2 regions of the Geomonas oryzisoli genome follow, and region 2 is predicted to be linked to the other one. Evidence: riboswitches for the same ligand, from Rfam matches in the RefSeq annotation. Region 2 holds a riboswitch; the other holds the start of a gene.

Region 1 (3,479 bases), 2.1 Mb from region 2:
TCCTTCGCACGACAGCGTGTCAGCTCCACCGATCCCTTTCTCTACCATAAGACCAGCCGGCGCGACCTGTTCCACCGGGAGCTCGCCGCCCGGCCGGACCTGGCCGAGGTGATCTTCGAGAACGAGCGCGGCGAGGTGACTGAAGGGGCCTACAGCAACCTGATTGCCGTCATCGACGGCACAAAATGCACCCCCCCTCTCGACTGCGGCCTCCTCCCCGGCACCCTGCGCGAGGAGCTGCTGGCCCAGGGGACGATCGAGGAAAGGATCCTGAAAAGGGAGGACCTGGAGCGGGCCGAAGCGGTTTTTCTGGTAAACTCGGTGCGCGGGTGGCGGCAGGCGACACTGTTGGATGAAGAGACTGATGCCGGTAAGTTCCCTCCCCCGGAGGGGGAGGGTTAGGGAGGGGGCACCTTACTGAAGCCCCCCCTCCCAGCCTCCCCCCTCCGGGGGGAGGAGATATGGACCCACTATTAGAGCAAAAACTTAACTATCAGGGAGGCAACGACATGGAAACATACGGTTTTATCGGACTGGGCATCATGGGCAGCGCCATGGCCAAAAACCTCATCAAAGCCGGCTTCAAGGTCAAGGTCTGGAACCGTTCGGCGGCAAAATGCGAGGAGTTCGCAGCGCTCGGGGCGGCCGTAGCCGCAACCCCGGCCGAGGTCACCTCGACGTGTGCCATCACCATCGCCATGCTGGCCGACCCGGCCGCGGCCCACGAGGTCTGCTTCGGCCCGGCCGGCGCCCTGGAGGGGATCGGAGCGGGGCGCAGCTACGTGGACATGTCCACCGTGGACGCCGCCACGGCACAGGAGATTGCAGCGGCAATCACCGCCAAAGGAGGGAGATTCCTGGAAGCGCCTGTCTCCGGGAGCAAGAAACCAGCCGAGGACGGCACCCTGATCATCCTCGCCGCCGGCGACCGCGGCCTCTTCGACGAGGCGATGCCCCTCTTCGAGAAGATGGGGAAGAAGAGCCTGTTCCTGGGCGAGGTGGGACGCGGCGCCGAAATGAAGCTCATCGTCAACATGGTGATGGGGGGGATGATGACCATCTTCTGCGAGGGGCTCGCCCTCGCCGAGAAGGCGGGGCTCGCGAGCTCCGACCTCCTGGACGTGCTCGACTCCGGCGCGCTGGCCAACCCGATGTTCAAGCTGAAGGGGGCCCAGATGACCCAAGGGGTGTTCGATGCCGCCTTCCCGCTCAAGCACATGCAAAAGGACATGCGCCTGGCCGTCGCCCTGGGGGACGCCCTGAACCAGCCCCTGGCTTCCGCCGCGGCCGCCAATGAGAGCTTCAAGAGGGCGAAGGCGCTGGGCCTTGCCGATCGCGACTTCTGCGCCGTGCTGAAGGCCATCAACTCATGAAACAACTGCTTTCCTTTGCGGGCGTAACGCTTTTGACCAGCGCCCTGCTGGACCCGATGATCCAGTCCGGCCTGGACAAGCCGATCCCCTGGCCGCGCGATATCGGGATGTTCCTGGCAGGTGCCGTCTGCCTGTACATCCTGGTCAAGTACCGCAATGAGCTGTAGCAGGGTCGTGAACCTCGGGCACAGTTTGCCGTTGACAAATAACGGCGGCTCCCTTATTCTGCACCGAAAATTGAATAGAAAGACCTGCTTATCTAGAGTGGTGGAGGGAAAGGCCCTGCGAAGCCACAGCAACCGGCCCATTGGGCGACAGGTGCTAAATCCTGCCGAAAGGCGAAGATGAGAAAGGCGCTTTTAGCTATTGTCACACCCGAAAAGCCCCTTCTCACACCGAGATGGGGCTTTTTTCGTGCCGATCCCGGCACCCGAAAGTACGAGAGAGACATGTCCTACGGCATCGTGACAGAACAGATCATCACCTTCGACACCGAACTGCGCCTGGAGAGCGGCCGCATCCTCGGGCCGATCGACATCGCCTATGAGACCTACGGCACCCTCAACGAAGACCGCTCCAACGCCATCCTGGTGACCCACGCCTGGACCGGGAGCGCGCACCTGGCCGGCCGCCACAGCGAGGACGAAAAAAGGGCCGGATGGTGGGATGACATCGTGGGCCCGGGGTGCCTTCTGGACACCGACCGCTACTTCGTCATCTGCTCCAACGTGATCGGCTCCTGCTTCGGCTCCACCGGCCCGACCTCCATCAACCCCAAAACCGGCAAGCGCTACAACCTCGCCTTCCCGGTGATCACGGTGCGCGACATGGTCAAGGCCCAGGCGCTGCTCCTGGACCGGCTCGGCATCGAGAAACTCTTTTGCGTGCTGGGGGGCAGCATGGGAGGGATGCAGGCCCTGGAGTGGGCGACCCAGTACCCGGAAAGGGTCGCCTCGGCGGTGGTGCTGGCCACCACGCCGCGCCCTTCGGCGCAGGCGATCTCGCTCAACGCCGTGGCACGCTGGGCTATCTTCAACGACCCCACCTGGAAGAAAGGGGAGTACCGCAAGAACCCCAAGGACGGCTTGGCGCTCGCCCGCGGCATCGGGCACATCACCTTCCTCTCCGACGAGTCCATGACCGCCAAGTTCGGCCGCCGCTTCTCGGCCCGGGACGGCCAGTTCGACTTCTTCGGCCAGTTCGAGGTGGAGCGGTACCTCAACTACAACGGCTACAACTTCGTGGACCGCTTCGACGCCAACTCCTTTCTGTACTTGGCCAAGGCGCTCGACCTCTACGACGTCGCCGCCGGCTGCGAATCCCTGGAAGAGGCTTTCGAGCCGGTCCGCGCGCCGATCCAGTTCTTCGCCTTCACCTCCGACTGGCTCTACCCGCCGGCGCAGACCGAGGAGATGGTCGAATCGCTCCAGAAGCTGGGCAAGCAGGTGGAGTACCACCTGATCACCTCCGCCTACGGCCACGACGCCTTCCTGCTCGAGCACCAGACCTTCACGCCCATGGTGCAGCGGTTCCTGAACGGAATCGGATCCTAGACGCCACGCGAGCCGGCATCGCGGGTCCGCCCCTCCATCCTCACGAATGCGTTTACTCCTGTAGGGGCGAAAATTATTCGCCCCGTTGGCACCGTTGCCCATCTTGCCATTGACATCAGTCAGGCGCCGGCGGCTGGGCGAATGATTATTCGCCCCTACGGGTGTGTCGATAATTCACCTGCGTTGACCGGGGGGTTCGGCGATAGGTCACCTTCATTTACCGTCGGTGCACACAATAAAAAAAGGGCGGATGATCATGCGATCATCCGCCCTTCGTCGTTTCTTTTCGAAGCGGCGTTTTCGACGCCGCCCGCTCCTGCCGCTACTGCCACCCCATGATGGCGGCCACGTCCTCGTTGAGGACCATGTCCTCGCCGCTTGGTATCACGAAGACCTTGACGGCGGAGTGGTCCGCACTGATCATGACGTCCTTTCCTCCCAAGAGGGCCTCGGCGTCACGTTTCAGATCCACCTCGATGCCGAACTGGCTCATCCCCTGCAGCGCCATGCCCCGCACCGGCCAGTCCTCCCACCCCTCGCCGTAGGTGAACAC
Region 2 (3,479 bases):
TCCCCGACGCGAAGGCCAGGCCGACCGCTCCCTTTTCCAGACCGGCGATCGCCTCCTCCAGCGCCTCGCGGGTCGGGTTGCCGGAGCGGGCGTAGTCGTAGCGGCCGAAGCTGTCTACCGAGCGCTGCGCGAAGGTCGACGAGAGGTAGATGGGGTGGCTTACGGAGCCGTGCTCGGGGTCGATCGGGTCGACGCCGTGGATCAGTTCGGTGGCGAATTTCATGCGTGCTCTCCTTCGAATGCCTGGGCCAGGTCGGCGATCAGGTCGTCTTTGTCTTCTATTCCCACCGACAGGCGCAGCAGCAGGTGGTTGATGCCGAGCCGCTGCAGTTTCTCGGGCTCGATGTCCGCGTGGGTCTGCACCCGCGGGAAGGTGATCAGGCTCTCGACCCCGCCGAGGCTCTCGGCGAAGGAGATGAGCTCCGTCTTCATCAGGAGCTGGTTCACCAGCTCCGGTTCGGTCACCTCGAAGGCGATCATGGCGCCGAAGCCTCCGCACTGGTGCTTCATCAGGTCGTGCCCCGGGTGGTCGGGGAGCCCGGGATAGTAGACCCGTCCCACCCGCGGGTGCCGGGTAAGCCACTGGGCCAGCGCCAGGGCGTTTTCCTGCTGGCGGTCCATGCGGATGCTGAGCGTCTTGATGCCGCGGACGGTGAGCCAGGAATCCTGCGGTCCCAGGACCGCGCCGGCGCCGTTTTGGTGGAAATAGACCTTTTCCGCGAGGGCCGCGTCTTTTACCGCCACCAGGCCGCAGACCACGTCGTTGTGCCCGGCCAGGTACTTGCTCCCCGAGTAGACGGTGATGTCGGCGCCGAGGTCGAGGCAGCGCAACAGGTACGGGGTGAGGAAGGTGTTGTCGACGATGCAGAGCATGTCGTTGCCCTTACAAATCTCGGCCAGTCGCCGCACGTCGGCCACCTTGAGCAGCGGATTGGTGAGCGATTCCACGAACAGGGCGCGGGTGTTCGGGCGGATCGCCCGGCGCACCAGCTCCACGTCGCTCGTGTCGACGTAGCTGAAGCTCAGGCCGAACTGCTGGAACAGCTTCTCGAACAGCCGGTAGCTTCCGCCGTAGAGGTCCTCGGTGACGATCAGGTGGTCTCCCTGTTGAAACAGGAACATGAGGCTCGTGATGGCGGCCATTCCGGAGGCGTAGGCGAAGCCGCGGCTCGCGCCTTCGAGTTTTGCGATCCCTTCCTCCAGGGCCTGGCGGGTCGGGTTGCCGGAGCGGCTGTAATCGTACCCGGTGCTCTGGCCCAGGCCGGGGTGGCGGAAGGTGGCGGTCTGATAGATGGGGACCGTGACCGCGCCGGTCCGGCTCTCGCGCTCGAGTCCTATCTGTGCTGCAGTGGTTGCGATGTGCATCGTAGCCTCCAAATGGAAAAAGTCCCCTTCCGGGGTCGGAAGGGGACTTTTCTATTGTCGGTCCGCACTTCCTTATCTTTCGGAACGTTGCCGTTCCGCTGGATTTGGCACCTTCCCCCCGTGGGGAGGTTGCCGCGATGTCATAGGGCCAGTCCCTCGATCGCTCTGGATAAGTTATGCTATTCGGTTGTCAGGGGTGCTGCTTTAATCCGTGACTCTAGTAATACTGAGGCACTGTCCTTTTGTCAACCATAAAACTCTACTTGTTGACTAAAATAAAAGTTATTTCTGGTAAATCTTTTCCCTACCGCCCAGGTAGTGTTGCCCGGTGCGCCGGGACGTCGCTCCGCTACCCGGAACGAGGCCGGATGGTATACCAAAGCGTCTTTCTGTATCTGGTACGGCAGCAACAGGCTCATTCTCTTTTATACCTCAGGCAATCGAACATTCTGTCGGTTTCTCTTCTGGGGATACTGACAACGCTCAGGCCCATTGCCTGTCATTGATCCTCCTCTCTTGCTATCACGGATGACATACATAAAAAGTTTATTTTGTTGATTTGACAATGCTTGGAAACCTGCCACTATAATCCAAGGTACATAATGATCAATGGAGGGATATCAATGGCAACTTTGGTAGAAATCGCAGCTCAGATCGTGGCGTCACATGCGTCTAGCACTCCGATGACTTCTGATCAGCTTATATTCGAAATCAGCAAAGTGCACAGCGCCCTCAAAAATCTTGAAGCCGGTGAACCTGTCGAGGGTGTAGAGGAACCCAAAGCTTCCTTGACAGTAAAAGAAGCGTTCAAGAAAGGCGAGGTCGTCTGCATGCTGTGTGGCAAAGGGGGCTTCAAGACGCTGGCCCGTCACCTGAACACCGCGCATGGCATGAAGCCGGGCGAGTACAAGAAGCAGTTCGGCATTCCGGGCAAGCAGCCGCTGGCGGCCAAGAACTACTCCGAAGCGCGCCGGAAAATGGCCCTGGACCGCGGTCTGGCCGACAATCTCGCCAAGGCGCGCGGCGTGCGCATGGCCAACATCGAGGCGAAGAAGGCGGTTCCCGCCAAGGCCGCCAAGGCGGCCAAGCCTGTCAAGCCGGCCAAGCCCGCCAAGGTCACCAAAGGGGCCAAGGCTCCCAAGGACAGTGCAAAGGCGAAGGTGGCCTGATCCGCACTGATTCGGTTTAAAAGCCGCTCCCTAACGGGGCGGCTTTTTTTGTTGCATAGATACTGCGGTAAAGGGGTAAGCATCTGCGTTTGCGGCTCAGTCCGCTCTTTATTTCTGTTTTGGGATTGGTTTTGCGGCGGGCTTCGGTTAAACTCCCTTGCCCGTAGCAGTTGCTCACAGCGCCGCGATTGATTGCTCGGCAGCGCTGCATGGTTGCCAAAGCGATGCGCACGTGTGACAATGCTTCCTTGGGAAGATGATGCGGACGTTTAGTAGTGTCAGTAGGTGGTGCCGCCCGATCTTTCTTTTCGTTCGAAGTTGTGATGGTACCTCATAAAGCTGCAACTGACATGCGCCGCCTACGGGAGTCAGAGATGCGGACACTGGTAGATCTTTTTCATAGCTTTGCGCCGCGGGGGGATAAGACCGCTCTGGTGAACCGAACCGGCGTGCGCCGCTTCGCGGTTTCGTATCGCGAGCTCTCCGAGCTCTCCCTGAAGATGGCGGGGCTGCTCGCGCGTCAGGGCGTGGCGCCCGGGGATCGCGTGCTGTTATGGGGGCCGAACTCGTCCTGGTGGGGCGTTGCCTACTGGGGCATCATCATGCGCGGCGCCATCGCCGTTCCCGTCGATTTCATGTCGGACCGCGGCCGCGCCGAATCGATCCTGAAGCTCACCCAGGCCAAGGTGGTGCTGCAGAGCCGGTTCAAGCCGGAGCGGCTCGACGTTCCGGATGGTCTGCTCCTGGAGGACCTGAAGTATCTGCTCGAGGACGCCCCCCCCTACGCCGACGTGGTGCACCCGGGCCCCGACGACATCGCCCAGCTCATCTACACCTCGGGTACCACCGGCAACCCCAAAGGGGTGATCCTGACCCACGGGAACCTGGTGGCCAACATGGTCCAGATCAACCGTCAGGTTCCCATCATCACCCCCGAGTTTTCCT

The links. Region 2 has a riboswitch for S-adenosylmethionine ahead of KP004_RS10025 (trans-sulfuration enzyme family protein). Riboswitches for the same ligand answer to the same signal wherever they lie in the genome.
Region 1: it holds a riboswitch for S-adenosylmethionine, as region 2 does, so the genes downstream of both, metX (homoserine O-acetyltransferase MetX) here and KP004_RS10025 (trans-sulfuration enzyme family protein) in region 2, are expected to answer to the same signal.

The regions. Positions count from the first base shown of each region.
Region 1 is NZ_CP076723.1:187,496-190,974, reverse strand. Features, by position in the region: gene pabB (aminodeoxychorismate synthase component I) at 1-402, shown strand, start outside; gene KP004_RS00810 (NAD(P)-dependent oxidoreductase) at 510-1,373, shown strand; gene KP004_RS00805 (hypothetical protein) at 1,370-1,540, shown strand; SAM riboswitch class I at 1,626-1,724, shown strand; gene metX (homoserine O-acetyltransferase MetX) at 1,823-2,926, shown strand; gene KP004_RS00795 (acetate kinase) at 3,249-3,479, opposite strand, start outside.
Region 2 is NZ_CP076723.1:2,283,180-2,286,658, reverse strand. Features, by position in the region: gene KP004_RS10030 (trans-sulfuration enzyme family protein) at 1-223, opposite strand, end outside; gene KP004_RS10025 (trans-sulfuration enzyme family protein) at 220-1,365, opposite strand; SAM riboswitch class I at 1,435-1,541, opposite strand; gene KP004_RS10020 (Ros/MucR family transcriptional regulator) at 1,989-2,534, shown strand; gene KP004_RS10015 (AMP-binding protein) at 2,909-3,479, shown strand, end outside.